3 regions of the Photorhabdus sp. RM323S genome follow, and region 3 is predicted to be linked to each of the others. Evidence: predicted binding sites of a transcription regulator. Region 3 holds the regulator's gene; each other region holds the start of a gene.

Region 1 (5,539 bases), on a different contig from region 3:
GGGCCAAGTACATAGATGTTTCTTTTATCATTGACTTTGCAATTTCTATCAACGTCAACTCCACTAATGGAATGCATCGGTAAGCGACTCATTTGAATAATTTCCAAATCCATTATTGGATTGAATGCTAAAATTGAATTTTTATTAACAGTGGTAGGATCATAACGTCGAGATGAAATAGACAGTTGTCCATCATCAATTAATATCGCTAGTTTACGCGCATTTACTAATGGAAACATCGCTCTGGTTTCAATAAACTGATGTCTAATATTATGTAAAAGAATTTGATCATCCCGGCCCAATTTTTGGTAGACATCAAGATAATTCATTGTTCCATTATATAACCTTTCTTGCCAAACGGGTGTATAAGCTGAACAATATTCGACTTCATCTTTTAACGCACACAGAGGATTAAACAATATATCTTTCTCAATATCTTTCGTGACCAAAGATTTGAACAGCTGTATTATACTATTAAAAGAAGGAATAGTTACATTGTAGTCATCAAAAATCGATGCACCACCTGCCTTGAATTTCCCCCTCACTCTGGGAAATCGGCCTGATAGTGAATAACATTGCATCTTCAAATCTGGCCTATATGTATAAATATAAAGTAAAATGTCAATAGACGTCAGACCTGAACCGTATACATCAATTGTTCCACCGTATGGTGAATTTGTTATTCTATCAAATAAGTGGTCATTTAAAATATCTTTTCCAAAACCGATAGCTAACACACTCGCATCAGTTTTAAAACAGGTGCCATTGCATATGATATTACCATCTTCATCTAAATAATCTGCTTTTCCGTAAGTGTGTACAACAATACCTGTTTTTTTCAACTGATCGATTAAGTTAGATTTCACATCTTGTAGATAAGCGCCATAAATTCGCCTCGGCAGATAATCGTTATCACAATAATTGTATTCCTTAGCAGCCAACCAATCAGTTATACCTACCACATCATTAAATTGGGTAAGAGAATCTAATCGAGTATTCATTATAAAAACTTCTGGAACATCTTTATATGCAAATCCGACTTGGCTATGATCTTTTGAAAATATCAGAATGGAACTAAGCTGACATTTATATTGTAATAAATGTTTAAGTATTGAAATGCAACCTGCTCCACTACCTATAATTCCTATATTCATAATTATAATAACTCCATTCAGATCCCCACCGAAAGGTATCTTTCTGTTTGACTAGCAGCTATTGTTAGTATTTTTTTTCCTTTATTTTCTTCCCTATTCGCCAATTCAATAGCACAATGCAAAGAAGCACCAGACGAAATACCTATTAACAACCCTTCACTTTCTATAATCTTTCTAGTAGTTTGGAAAGCAGAGTTTTCATCAATAATATACACTTCGTCAATAATATTCCGATCCACAGTATTAGCGATTATTCCAGGGCCAATTCCCAGTATGCCATGGTTAGAGTTGATCTCACCTAAAGGAGTCGTCTGGCTTAAAACAGCAGCACTTTTAGGTTCAATTGCAACGATATATGTATCCGATCGATATTTTTTAAGCGTATTTCCTATACCATTACAATGCCCACCAGTCCCAATACCTGCGATAAATATATCTGGAGTACCATCAAAAAAATTGATAATTTCATTGCCAGTTTGATAATGTGCTTGAGGATTATTAATATTATTCCCTTGGTCGATAAGAAAATAGTTAGCCTTTTTTGAGAGCATTTGTGCTTTTTTTACCGCTCCAGCATAGTTTTCACCACTTGGCGTGAGAATAATTTTTGCTCCTAATAGAGTTAATAACTTTTTACGCTCTTCAGAAACATATTCTGGCATCACAATAATAAGCTTTAGTCCCATAGACGCACATATTCCGGCAAGAGAGATACCAGTATTACCTGTTGTCGCTTCAACAATCGTAGTTTGTGAATCTATCTGCCCATTTTTTATAGCTGATTCAAGCATTGACTTGGCTGCTCTATCTTTAATAGAACCCCAAGGATTAAGAAATTCTAATTTAACATAAATATCTGCATACAAATCTTTTGAGATCTTTTCCAACTTTATAATTGGTGTATTTCCAACTACATCATGTAATAACATTTAATTTCTCCCCTTTAGATCTAAATTATATAAACTTATATAGATTACTAAAATGTACACTTTAGAATAAAAAACCTCCTATCTCATTGATATTCATTAAAAGTAATTCAAACAAATGATATAATCACATACATTTAAAATGTGGAATTATATCATTTCAAGCCGTATCTATTAGTTAATGCAATTTGTATTTTTCTAACTGCCATTTCAAATAAATAAAATTTAAACCTTTTAATATATAACAAACATTAAATAATTTTCTAAGAGAAAAATAACAAAAATACTAACAAGATCACAAAAAACCAAGCACCACGCGATTTCTCAATCCATCAATCACTTGCAATTAATACATCCATTACCAGAACGATATAACAAAATTATATTTAAATAAAAAACAATTGAGAAAATATTTATATCTATATTTTTAATGTAGTTATTTACACCAATAGATTAATCAACGATAATGAATGATATGGATAATTAAATGATTGTTTAGAAATACAATAATATAAATCAATTATTTTCAGGTTGGCTATATTAATTTACATTAAGGAAATTAATATTTTAAAATTAAGCGTCATGATTAATGTGTGTGATAATATTTTCTCAATGGCTGAATATGTTTTAAAATCAATGGAGCTGACGTCCAATGGGACGGGCTCCATGATAAACAAACTCCGTTAAACTAAAAATTTAAATCACTTTATGCGGACCGAAGCATTCATAGTGAATATATTGCTTATCAATTCCCATATCTAATAGTTGTTTTGCTACATATTGCATAAAGGGAACCGGGCCACAGAAATAGAAATGCATTCCTGCCGTTTTCAGTGCGTCATTCAGCACCGCCATATCCATAAAACCTTTGTGTTGATAATGGACGCCTTGCTGGTCTTCATCTCTTGGTTCACGATACCAGATTGTGCTGTTAAGATTCGGCATTGCCTGCGCAATAGTGGTCACTTCATTGGTAAACGCATGATGACCGCCGTGTTCCGCCGCATGTAACCAGTTAATCTGGCTGTTGTGATTTTTCTGGTGGAGGTGATGCAGCATACTCATCATGGGTGTCAGGCCGACACCGGCAGAAATCAGAGTAACCGGTGTCTCTGGTTGAATATCAAGAAAGAAATCCCCGCGTGGAGCGGCCAGCCAGACAATATCGCCTTCTTGCATTTTATCATGCATATGGTTGGAAACTGTTCCTTGTGGCTCACGTTTGATAGCAATTCGGTAGCTCGAACCATTTGGTGCCGCTGTCAGTGAATACTGGCGAATTTCGCGGTTATCAAAACTGCTGTCTTCCAGATAAATGCTCAGGTACTGACCGGGTTTATAATCCATCACTTTCCCGCCATCTTGTGGCACAAATTCAAAGCTGCAAATCACATCACTTTTTACCTGTTTCCGGTTGATACGGAATGGGCGTAAACCCCGCCAACCGCCATCGACTGATTCGTCATGATGATAAATCTGCTCTTCACGATTGATAAAAACATCAGCCAGCACACCGTACGCTTTTCCCCAGGCGTCCAGCACTTCATTTCCCGGCTGGAACATTTCATCTAACGTTGCCAGCAAGTGAGAGCCGACAATCTGATAATGCTCTGGTTGAATATTCAGGCTGGTGTGTTTATGCGCGATTTTTTCAACTGCCGGCAACAGTATTGCCAAATTATCAATGTTGGCTGCATAGGCGCAGATAGCATTGAACAAGGCTTCACGCTGATCGCCATTGAGTTGATTGCTCATATTAAAAATATCCTTCAGCTCAGGATTATGTTTGAACATCCGCTCATAGAAATGGGCGGTTAGTTTCGGGCCAGTGGCGGAAAGCAGTGGAATAGTTGATTTGACAGTTGCAATGATTTGACTATCCAGCATGGTGAAGCTCCTGAATTTCTTTCAAGTGATAATGAAAGTTATAACATGTAATTTAAATACAACTTATAATTTTTTGAGGATCTTGTAAATATAAAATGTGGTCTTTATGGTGAAAAAATATTCTTGGGAGATATTTATACTAAGGCAGGGGATGACCGAGGTCACAAATTCCGATAACGAGGGAAAATGCAGGGAGTTTTCGTTATACCTATGAGAAAACCGATGCCTTGCTGTCATTGGTATGCAATCGTTTGCGTAAAATATTTTGTCAAGACTATCTCATTCAGTGAAAAGGGTTTACACTGTGTGCCATTCTGCCCTTTGGGGTGTTGTTTGAAGAGAAGTTAGCTGAGTCTGGAGAACCCAATGTTAAAGCGTGAAATGAATATTGCTAATTATGATCCCGAACTATGGCAGGCGATGGAACAAGAAGTTGTTCGTCAGGAAGAACATATCGAGTTGATTGCCTCTGAAAACTATACCAGTCCAAGAGTCATGCAGGCACAAGGCTCCCAGCTCACTAACAAATATGCTGAAGGTTATCCGGGTAAACGCTACTACGGCGGTTGTGAATATGTAGACGTTGTTGAGCAACTGGCGATTGATCGTGCTAAAGAGTTATTCGGTGCTGATTATGCCAACGTTCAGCCACACTCGGGGTCTCAGGCGAATGCGGCGGTTTATATGGCTTTGCTGCAACCGGGTGATACTGTGTTGGGGATGAATCTGGCACATGGCGGTCATTTGACTCACGGCTCTCCAGTTAACTTCTCTGGTAAGTTATATAACATCGTACCTTACGGTATTGATGAAAGCGGTAAAATTGATTATGACGATATCGCGGCACAAGCTCAAAAACACCAGCCGAAAATGATTATCGGTGGTTTTTCTGCTTACTCCGGTGTTGTTGATTGGGCAAAAATGCGTGAAATTGCAGACAGCATTGGTGCTTATTTGTTCGTTGATATGGCACACGTCGCTGGCCTGATCGCCGCAGGCGTTTATCCTAACCCGGTTCCTCATGCTCACATTGTGACGACTACCACGCATAAAACACTGGCGGGTCCACGTGGTGGTTTGATCCTGGCGAAAGGGGGTGATGAAGAGCTGTATAAGAAACTGAATTCTTCTGTATTCCCAGGTTGTCAGGGTGGACCTCTGATGCATGTTATTGCCGGTAAAGCGGTTGCACTGAAAGAAGCAATGGAGCCGGAATTCAAAGCCTATCAACATCAGGTTGCTGATAACGCTAAAGCCATGGTTGAAGTCTTCCTGAAACGTGGCTACAAAGTGGTTTCCGGTGGTACTGAGAACCATCTGTTCCTGTTGGATCTGGTTGATAAAAATATCACCGGTAAAGATGCCGATGCTGCACTGGGCCGTGCCAATATCACGGTAAATAAAAACAGTGTACCCAATGATCCGAAGAGCCCATTTGTGACTTCTGGTGTGCGTATCGGTACGCCGGCGATTACCCGCCGTGGTTTCAAACAAGCAGAAGCTCGTGAATTGGCTGGCTGGATGTGTGACGTATTGGACAGCATCAATGATGAGGCGATCATTGAAGCGACT
Region 2 (5,539 bases), on a different contig from region 3:
GGGATTCGGGCTTTGACATCAAGCCAGCTATTGGGATTCCCTTTCTGTGATGCCGTTAGTTTACGGGCATCCAGCATATGACCATAGCCCATATTGTAAGCAGCCAGTGCAAACCAGATTCGCTCATCTTTAGGGATATTTTCAGGCAGTCGTTTCATTAGGTTTTGCAAATAGATTGCGCCTCCCTTAATACTTTCTTCTGGATCAAGGCGGTCAACAACACCTAATCCTTTAGCCGTCGGGCTGGTTAACATCATCAGGCCACGAACCCCGGTGGGAGAGGTTGCCTGCGGGTCCCAATGAGACTCTTGCCAGGCAATGGCAGCCAGGAGTTGCCAGCTGATTTCGCCGGAGTATTTCTCAAACAGAGGTTGATAAGTAGGCAGAATATGATCAATTGCACTGAGAAAAGAGAGTGTATCGAAATAATCAAATGAGCCGACATGACCAAAATATTTCTCTTCCAACCGTGGCATCACATCTTCTTCCGTCATCTGGCTGAAAAAATCTAGCATGGCGGCATAAAGGCTGTAATCATCAATACGCTTTAAATACCACGTCAGGGGATTATCTTCACTGATATCAAAAGCAATAGCTAAATTAGGGTGAGTACGCTGTTGCAATGCGACATTGATAGAGTCGCCCAAGGTGTAATCCAGTTTGCCTTCTGATACCAGTTCCAGTAATTCCCGAGTGTTGTATTGCTGTGTCTCATCCCATTCAAGTTCTGGGTAAGACTCTTCTTTTATCTTTTTCAGCGTATTGACATGAGCTGAACCGGAAGTGACCAGCAATTTTCCTTTCAAGTCCTTAAAAGAGCGGGGACGTGGAGTCCCTTTGCGGTAAATCAGTTGTTGAGAAACAGAATAGTAAGCTGGGCCAGTGTGGGTTTGCTCCAGTCTCTCCTCATTATAGGTAAGACCGGCAGCCAAAAAATCAGCGTCACCCTTTTCCAGATCATCAAATAACTGGTTGAAATTTGTTCTGAATTTGATTTCCAATTTAACGCCAAGATAATCAGCAAAGCGTTTCGCCAACTCGTAATCAAACCCATTTGGTTCTTTTTTGCTTGTAAGATGAATCAGAGGTGAGCTGATTGTGCTGATCCGTAGCTCTCCCCTGGTCACGATCCTGTTAATCTGCTCCCGCTGTTTATTCGGCCAACTGATGTTCAGACTGATAATTGCGGCAGAAAAAAGAGCGATAACAATGATAACGAAATAATTTATTTTTATATTATTCAAACGGTTATCTCTGTATAACGCGGTGTGGTGCGATGTAAAAACGCGTTATATTATCATGGCTTATATCCTCGCCCGCACTGGGCGAGGGTTTACGGCGGATTTTGCTAAATTTCCAGTGATTGAGCATTTTGCGGAACAAAAACTTGCGACGCAACTTAATTGATACCATTTGCATAACCTGGCGATAAAATAATTAGCATTAATAATCGTCACGCAAACGGTTTCGTCACTGGTCGCAATCCTCTATAATGTGCCCGTTTCCCCCTGAGGCATCAGTCAGGCTTTGCTTCTAAGATGAGAGAATGTATTACTATGGAAATTCTGCGTGGTTCACCCGCTTTATCGGCATTTCGTATCACCAAGCTCCTTTCTGTGTGTCAGGAACAGCAACTTCCGATCAATGATATTTATGCGGAATATGTTCATTTCGCAGAAATTAATGCAACTTTGAGTGATGTTGATTTAGCAAAATTACAACGATTATTAAAATATGGACCTTCTCTGGCTGAACACGAACCACAAGGTACATTGCTGTTAGTGGCTCCTCGTCCGGGAACCATTTCCCCGTGGTCTTCGAAAGCAACCGATATTGCTCACAATTGTGGTCTGTCTCAGGTTGTACGTTTGGAGCGTGGTCTAGCTTACTACGTTCAGTGTGATGAAATGAGTGAGGCACAATGGCAAACGTTATCGGCGTTGTTGCATGACCGGATGATGGAAACGGTTTTTACGCAACTGGAACAGGCGGAGAAATTATTTTCTCATCAGCAACCCGCTCCGTTAAAACGCATTGATATTCTGCAAACAGGGCGTAGTGCGTTAGAGAAAGCCAATATTGAACTTGGGTTGGCGTTGGCCCCGGATGAGATTGATTATCTGATGGAGGCTTTCCAGAAACTGGAGCGTAATCCAACCGATATTGAGCTTTATATGTTTGCTCAGGCTAATTCAGAGCATTGTCGCCATAAAATATTTAATGCTGACTGGATTATTGATGGTCAGGAGCAGCCAAAATCACTGTTCAAAATGATTAAAAATACCTATGAGCAGACACCTGATTATGTCCTGTCAGCTTATAAAGATAACGCCGCTGTCATGGAAGGGTCTGATGTTGGCCGTTTCTTTCCCCGTGCGGAAGACGGTTCATATAATTATCATCAGGAGCAGGCCCATATTCTGATGAAAGTTGAAACTCATAATCACCCAACTGCAATTTCCCCGTGGCCAGGGGCATCGACAGGTTCTGGTGGCGAAATCCGTGATGAAGGCGCGACGGGTCGTGGGGCCAAGCCAAAAGCCGGGCTGGTAGGATTTTCGGTATCTAATCTGCGGATACCGGGTTTTGAACAGCCGTGGGAAGAGGATTTCGGTAAACCGGATCGTATCGTCAGCGCTTTGGATATCATGACTGAAGGCCCTCTGGGCGGCGCTGCATTTAATAACGAATTTGGCCGTCCGGCGCTGCTGGGTTATTTTCGTACCTATGAAGAAAAAGTAAGCAGCCATAACGGCAGTGAATTACGTGGCTACCACAAACCCATCATGCTGGCGGGTGGGATGGGGAATATCCGTGATGAGCACGTCAAAAAGGGTGAAATTTCTGTTGGCGCTAAATTAATTGTACTTGGCGGCCCGTCTATGAACATTGGTTTGGGCGGTGGTGCGGCATCTTCTATGGCGTCTGGTCAATCTGATGCTGATCTGGATTTTGCTTCTGTTCAACGCGATAACCCGGAAATGGAACGTCGTTGTCAGGAGGTGATTGATCGCTGTTGGCAATTGGGTGAAAACAATCCGATTCTGTTCATTCATGATGTCGGTGCTGGTGGGCTCTCTAATGCTATGCCTGAGCTGGTCAGTGATGGTGGTCGCGGTGGACGGTTTGAACTACGTAAAATTCTTAATGATGAACCGGGAATGAGTCCACTGGAAGTTTGGTGTAATGAATCTCAGGAGCGTTATGTACTGGCTGTTGCGCCAGAACAGCTTCCTCTGTTTGAAGAGATTTGCCGGCGTGAGCGGGCACCTTATACCGTTATCGGCGAGGCAACAGAAGAGCGTCATTTGCTGCTGAATGATGAGCACTTTGATAACCAGCCAATTGATATGCCGCTGGATGTGCTGCTGGGTAAAACGCCAAAAATGTTGCGTAATGTCAGTACATTAAAAGCCAGTGGTGAAAACCTTGAGCGCCGGGATATCAATCTGGCGGAAGCTGTTAAGCGCATTATGCACTTGCCGGCTGTGGCGGAAAAAACATTCCTGATAACGATAGGCGATCGCACAGTGACTGGCATGGTTTCCCGTGATCAAATGGTTGGTCCGTGGCAGATCCCGGTGGCAGATTGTGCTGTTACTACTGCCAGCCTTGATAGCTACTATGGCGAAGCAATGTCTATGGGTGAACGAGCGCCAATCGCTCTGCTGGATTTTTCCGCTTCTGCCCGTATGGCTGTTGGTGAAGCGCTAACGAATATCGCTTCTGCTTATGTTCAGGATTTGAAACGTATCAAGCTTTCAGCTAACTGGATGTCTGCCGCGGGTCATCCTGGCGAGGATGCCGGTTTGTATGCGGCAGTTAAAGCTGTGGGTGAAGAGCTGTGTCCTGCTCTGGGGCTGACTATTCCAGTGGGTAAAGATTCCATGTCGATGAAAACCTGCTGGAATGACCAAGGTGAAGAGCGTGAAATGACGTCACCTTTGTCACTGGTGATTACCGCCTTCGCCAGAGTGGAAGATGTGCGTCGTACAGTCACGCCAGAGCTTTCCACTGATGACGATAATGCGTTGTTGTTAATCGATTTGGGACAAGGGAAGAACACCTTGGGTGGCACCGCGTTGGCACAGGTTTACCGCCAGCTTGGTAACAAGACTGCTGATGTACGTAGTGCCGAGCAATTGGCTGGATTTTTCAATGCGGTTCAGCAACTGATTGCAGAACAGAAATTACTGGCCTATCACGACCGTTCTGATGGTGGCTTGCTGGTAACCCTGGCTGAAATGGCTTTTGCCGGTCATTGTGGCCTTGAAGCTGATATCAGTGTGTTTGATGAAGATATTCTGGCTGCACTGTTTACGGAAGAGTTGGGTGCTGTAGTTCAGATCCGTTCATCTGATAGAGCATTTGTTGAAAACCTGCTGGCAGAACATGGATTGGCTGCTTGCGTGCATTATTTGGGTAAGGCCAAAGTGGGTGATGATTTTGTCATCTTTAGCGGCAATACCGAAGTATATCGTCAGAATCGCAGTACTCTGCGTCTATGGTGGGCCGAAACTACATGGCAAATGCAGCGTCTGCGTGATAATCCGGAGTGTGCAGATCAGGAGCATCAGGCTAAACGGGATAATCAAGATCCTGGACTGAATGTAAAACTGACTTTTGATATTTCAGAAGATATTGCCGCGCCTTACATTTTGCAGCGGGTAAGGCCGAAAGTGGCTGTCCTGCGTGAGCAGGGTGTTAACTCCCATGTTGAAATGGCCGCTGCCTTCCACCGGGCGGGTTTTACAGCTATTGATGTGCATATGAGTGATTTGCTGTCTGGACGTATCGGATTGGAACAGTTCCAGACATTGGTCGCTTGTGGCGGCTTCTCTTATGGTGACGTGCTGGGTGCTGGTGAAGGTTGGGCGAAATCAATTCTGTTCAATGAACGTGTTCGTGATGAATTTGCGGCTTTCTTTACACGGCCTGATACTCTGGCGCTTGGTGTTTGTAATGGTTGCCAGATGATGTCTAACCTGCGGGAGTTAATCCCAGGTGCGGAACATTGGCCGCGTTTTGTCCGTAACCGCTCAGAACGTTTTGAGGCTCGTTTCAGTTTGGTGGAAATTACGGACAGTCCGTCACTCTTCCTGAAAGATATGGTGGGTTCACGTATGCCGATTGCTGTTTCTCATGGTGAAGGGCAAGTGGAATTCCGCGATAGCCAGCATCTTAAGATGCTTGAAAGTAACCGGTTAGTGGCTTTGCGTTACGTGAATAACTATGGTCAGGTCACGGAAAATTATCCAGCTAACCCAAATGGTTCAGTGAATGGTATTACCGCAGTCACCAGCGTTGATGGGCGGGCAACTGTGATGATGCCGCATCCAGAAAGGGTATCCCGCACTGTGAATAACTCTTGGCATCCAGAGGAGTGGAGCGAAGATGGTCCGTGGATGCGGATTTTCCGTAATGCCCGTAAGCAGTTAGGGTAGTATTGCTGTGTAAGTAAATTGTGTCCGGCGGTTTTTAACAAAAACCGCCATAAATCTTAGCTTTTTGCCAAGCTTTGCAGACCATCTCGCAGCTC
Region 3 (5,539 bases):
CATATACAGCAGAATCGGGTTCTCTTTAATTTGGCGCTCAATCTTATCAATAGTCGTCATTTTTATTTCCTTTAAACCAACAGTATGTTGATAACCAACATCGTCACAATCTTGGCCGAGAATACCATTTTCTTTCACCAATATGCATCCTGATATTTTTTTATCCTGGAACGGATGGTTTCTTTTTGACTGTTATTTATCGTAGAAGTTATTAAGATAACTAGCAAAAATAGCCACACTAAAGATGCATTAGAACCACATATCTCCGCCGAAACACTGGAATACCGCTATGGCAAACACCATAACACTTCTGCTGTAAACCTGAATAACCTGGGTTAATCACCATCAGTTTGCCTGATGACTATCCGAACTAACATTAAAAGGGCAGATAAGCCATTGACGCTGTCTGCCCGCTAACCTTTCAATATAAAAACCCAATTTTTACATCACCTAATCAATTCAAAACATCAGGCAAAGATCAAGCAAACAGCGGCAAAAATGGCAATCATCACCAACGTGCTCACCGCAGTAAATAAGCCAAGCTTCAAATCGGTATCCATCGCTCCCCCTCAGAGTAGAAGTCTATAACCACAAATACCATTCAGTTAACATAGTTAATTATCCTTACATTAAGGAAAAAACATAAAATAGTGACTACCCTGCATTTTATACCATTGATTATTGCTTTCACTTTTGAGCCAGATCAGACAAAATTCAGGATTTATCGCTAATTTATTGCCAGCGGATACCCTAATGTATAAAGATACTGGCAAACGATTAACAAAGAGTTTTAAATTTAGACCAAAAGGTCAGGAGTCTTTCATCTCATGGCAACGATCAAAGATGTGGCTAAGAACGCTGGCGTTTCAACCACTACTGTATCCCATGTTATTAATAAAACCCGTTTCGTCGCCGAAGATACCAAGGCTGCCGTTTGGGCTGCTATCAAAGAGCTGAGTTATTCACCCAGTGCCGTTGCCCGCAGTCTGAAAGTTAACCATACAAAATCGATCGGATTACTGGCCACGTCCAGCGAAGCTCCCTATTTTGCTGAAGTTATTGAATCCGTTGAAAACAGTTGTTATAGCAAAGGCTATACGCTAATTTTGTGTAACTCACACAATAACATTGATAAACAGAAAGCCTATCTGGCCATGTTGGCACAAAAACGGGTGGATGGATTGCTGGTGATGTGTTCAGAATACCCGGAACAGTTATTAGGAATGTTGGAAGATTATCGCAATATTCCCATGGTCGTCATGGATTGGGGACAAGCCAGAGGTGATTTCATTGATACTATTATTGATAACGCATTCCACGGCGGTTATCTGGCTGGTCGCTATCTTATTGAGCGTGGTCATCGTGATATTGGTGCGATCCCTGGTCCCCTGGCACGAAACACCGGTGGTGGCCGTCATCAGGGGTTCTTGAAAGCATTAAAAGAAGCCAGCATTCCAATCAGAGAAGAGTGGATTGTTCAGGGGGATTTTGAACCAGAATCGGGCTACAAAGCCATGCATCAAATTCTAAATCAAAAACAGCGTCCGACGGCGGTCTTCTGTGGTGGTGATGTTATGGCAATGGGGGCTATTTGTGCTGCTGATGAATTAGGATTACGCATCCCACAGGATATTTCTGTGATCGGTTACGATAATATACGCAACGCCCGTTATTTCTCTCCGGCATTGACAACTATCCATCAGCCAAAAGAACGTCTGGGACAAATGGCGTTTTCTATGTTGCTAGACAGAATAGTCAGTAAACGTGAAGATGCTCAAACTATTGAAGTACATCCACGTTTGGTTGAACGGCGTTCTGTCACCGATGGCCCATTTATCGACTATCGCCGTTAATCCTCCCTATTCATCCTGAAGCCATTCAGCATTAAGAGTTTCACTATCGCCGAGATAGCCAAGAAGCCAACTTAATGCCGGAGAATGGCTATTTTGCACCCATGTTAAACAACATGGGCTATCAGGCAAAGGCTGCTCTAATGCCAATGCTTCCAGTTTCTTCTGCCGGATCAGCGGCATTGCCCTATGCTTAGGCACCATCCCCACACATAACCCCTCATTCAGACAAGCCAGACCAGATTCCCAATCAGGGACCACCAGCCTGCGCTGATTATCCAAAGTCCAAGTGTCACGCTTCGGTAAATTGCGGGATGTATCTTCAAGACACAAACTTGAATAAGGTCGCATTTGATCATCAGTCAGTAGACCGGTCAGTTGAGTCAGAGCATGACCGGTGCTGACGACACACAGCCAAGACATAAATCCCATATCCCGAAAATTGAACCTTTCCCCTACCGGAGCGACACGGGTAGCACCAATTGCAACATCAACCCGACCATCCACCAGCGCGTCCCATACACCATTAAAGACTTCCTGATGAATAAACAGCTCTATATCAGGAAAATGGTGATAAAAATCAAGAATAAGTTGACGACTGCGTTCTGGTTTAACAACCCGGTCAATAGCAATGCTGAATTGTCCTCTCCAGCCATTTGCAACCTGCTGGCACTGATGACGAGTGTCATTCATTTTTTTGATAACAATGCGGGCCTCTTTGATAAAAATAGTGCCTGACTCTGTCAATTCCACATCCCGATGACGACGTTCAAACAACGGGACGGCAAGCCACTCCTCCAGTTGTCTTACGGTATAACTGATTGCCGAGGGGACACGGTGAAGTTCCGATGCAGCGGCACTAAAACTTCCCGTTCTGACAACTGCATCCACAACTTCAAGTGAATATTCTGACCACATAATTTTACCTTTCAGTTTTTTTCACAGCATTATCCAAATATTACCGTTTCACAAGTAAAAATCACGACATATAGAATATACACAAATTTTCTTATCTACCTACACAGCAAGTTGTTTCAATCATGACATCCAAAGAGAGTAATCAAATGAAAAACTCAAGTCAGTTCATGTTCTACCTTGCAGGCTTGAGTATGCTGGGTTATCTGGCTATTGATATGTATCTGCCAGCATTCGGTTCTATGCAACAAGAATTGGGCACATCGGCGGGAGCAATTAGTGCCAGTCTAAGTATCTTTCTTGCAGGTTTTGCCTTTGCTCAACTTTTGTGGGGACCTCTTTCAGATCGCTTTGGCAGAAAGCCTATTATCATCGCTGGGTTATCAATGTTTTCTGTTAGCTGTCTGGGTATGCTTTGGATAACAGATGCCACACAACTTTTAGTTTTGCGTTTTATCCAAGCCATAGGTGTTTGTTCAGCTGCGGTTTCATGGCAAGCATTAGTTATTGATCGTTATGACGCCAACCAGACTAAACGCGTTTTTGCCACACTCATGCCCCTGGTCGCACTTTCCCCTGCCCTGGCGCCTTTGATGGGTGCCTGGCTGTTACAACATGGCGGCTGGCGTATCATTTTCCTGGTATTACTGGCAATTACGTTATTACTGCTGCTGCCTACTCTGTTCCTGCAAGAAAACCGCAAAAAAAACAGTGAGACTGAAACGCAGAAAAGCCATGTATCTTTCCTTACGATACTAAAATCGCCGATGTTTAGTGGCAACGTCCTGATATTTGCATCATGTAGCGCTGGTTTTTTCGCCTGGCTAACAGGTTCACCTTTTATTCTCGCTAATATGGGCTATAGCCCAAACGATATCGGTTTGAGTTATGTACCACAAACATTAGCCTTTATGGCCGGTGGTTATGGATGCCGCAGTATTTTGACCAAAATAAGAAGTCAAATTGTTTTCCCTTATCTGTTGGTTGGCTATGCTGTCAGCATGATTGTGCTATATTTAATCGCAAAATTCAGCGAGCCGACCATGTTGACGATTCTGGTCCCTTTCTGCTTTATGGCCGCGATGAATGGTGCTTCATATCCCATTGCAGTCGCTAATGCTTTATCCACTTATCCACAAGACAGTGGAAAAGCAGCTGCATTGCAAAACACCCTCCAATTAGGGCTCTGTTTTATTGCCAGCCTGATTGTTTCAGCATTTATTAACAATCCGCTTATATCGACAACTACTGTCATGGCTTCTACCGTTATTCTGATGGCACTAGGATATTTTATACAGTGGAAAAAAAAAGCTGATCGCTGTATTCAAGCTGTTGAAAAACATTCCTGATATTAATCAAATCGTTACTTCAATAAAGACTGTTAATTATCAATTCATGACAGTCTTTATTTATTAATTGATGAAACAATTTTCCGCTTTTATACTCGTATAAGTTCCTTATTCTAAATAACCTGAATTTGAGGTTTTTAGGAGCAATAATTCCCATATTAAACTTATGGATTAGTGATTTTTAGGATTTCTCGCTTTTGCATTTTGCACTCTGCTTTGTTAGCTAAAACGAGATCCTCAATATTCCATCGCCCTAACATTGGAGAGTATATGAGTTCATCGCACATTGAAAACCAAAAAACCGTCACTAATTCCTGGCAGCGAATTGCCAATGAAATGCTACAAGAAGCAGGGGTTCAAATTAATGGTCACAATCCCTATGATATCCAAGTAAAAAACCCTGATTTCTATAAACGAGTTTTACAACAGGGTTCAATGGGATTAGGTGAAAGTTATATGGATGGCTGGTGGGATTGTGAACGGTTAGATATTTTCTTTTATCGCGTTTTACGTGCTGGATTAGAAAATAAAATTCCCAGTAGTTTCAAAGATACACTGAAAATCGCAATAACCCGCTTACGTAATTTACAAACACCAAAACGGTCATGGATTGTCGGTCATAAACATTATGATTTAGGCAATGATCTTTTTACCCGTATGCTTGACCCTCATATGCAATATTCCTGCGGATACTGGAAACAAGCTGAAACATTGGAACAGGCTCAACTTGATAAATTGAAGCTCGTCTGCGAGAAATTAGAACTCTCTCCCGGTATGACCTTGTTGGATATTGGGTGTGGTTGGGGAGGGTTATCACTTTATGCTGCGAAAAACTATGGTGTTTCCATAACCGGTGTAACCGTTTCAGCTGAACAACAGAAATATGCACAGCAACAATGTGAAAATCTGGACGTAAACATTATTCTGAAAGATTATCGGGATTTACATAAGCAATTTGATAGGATTGTTTCTGTTGGTATGTTTGAACACGTCGGCCCGAAGAATTATTCAACTTACTTCAACGTTGTTCAAAGAAACCTAAAACCTGATGGTTTATTCCTGCTGCACACCATTGGCTCCAACAAAAGTAAAGTCAGCGCTGACCCGTGGATCAGCAAATATATTTTTCCCAATGGCTGCGTACCTTCTATTGAGCAAATAGCACACACCAGCAAAAAACGTTTTGTTATGGAAGATTGGCATAATTTTGGTGCAGATTATGATCGCACACTGATGGCCTGGCATGAAAGATTTATTGCCTGTTGGCCGGAGATACAAAATAGCTATAGTCCAACATTTAAACGTATGTTTAGCTATTACCTGAACGCCTGTGCAGGTGCATTTCGTGCGCGCGATATTCAATTATGGCAAATCATGTTCAGCCCAAAAGGTATTGAAGGCGGGTTACGGGTAGCCCGGTGATTA

The links. The regulator PurR, encoded in region 3, represses purine synthesis genes. The targets are predictions, from matches to a motif close to CANGCAAACGTTTGCNTG.
Region 1: the regulator PurR is predicted to act here: its motif matches at 4,208-4,225, upstream of glyA (serine hydroxymethyltransferase).
Region 2: the regulator PurR is predicted to act here: its motif matches at 1,455-1,472, upstream of purL (phosphoribosylformylglycinamidine synthase).

What each region holds. Positions count from the first base shown of each region.
Region 1 is NZ_JBHFKZ010000057.1:7,749-13,287, forward strand. It holds gene ACGF7G_RS18550 (FAD/NAD(P)-binding protein) at 1-1,154, opposite strand, end outside; gene ACGF7G_RS18555 (PLP-dependent cysteine synthase family protein) at 1,172-2,083, opposite strand; partial or broken gene hmpA (NO-inducible flavohemoprotein) at 2,777-3,970, opposite strand; gene glyA (serine hydroxymethyltransferase) at 4,334-5,539, shown strand, end outside.
Region 2 is NZ_JBHFKZ010000012.1:75,433-80,971, reverse strand. It holds gene mltF (membrane-bound lytic murein transglycosylase MltF) at 1-1,244, opposite strand, end outside; gene purL (phosphoribosylformylglycinamidine synthase) at 1,557-5,444, shown strand.
Region 3 is NZ_JBHFKZ010000048.1:28,797-34,335, forward strand. It holds gene ACGF7G_RS17135 (Grx4 family monothiol glutaredoxin) at 1-60, opposite strand, end outside; partial or broken gene ACGF7G_RS17140 (hypothetical protein) at 211-333, shown strand; gene purR (HTH-type transcriptional repressor PurR) at 828-1,853, shown strand; gene punR (DNA-binding transcriptional activator PunR) at 1,860-2,768, opposite strand; gene punC (purine nucleoside transporter PunC) at 2,915-4,114, shown strand; gene cfa (cyclopropane fatty acyl phospholipid synthase) at 4,385-5,536, shown strand.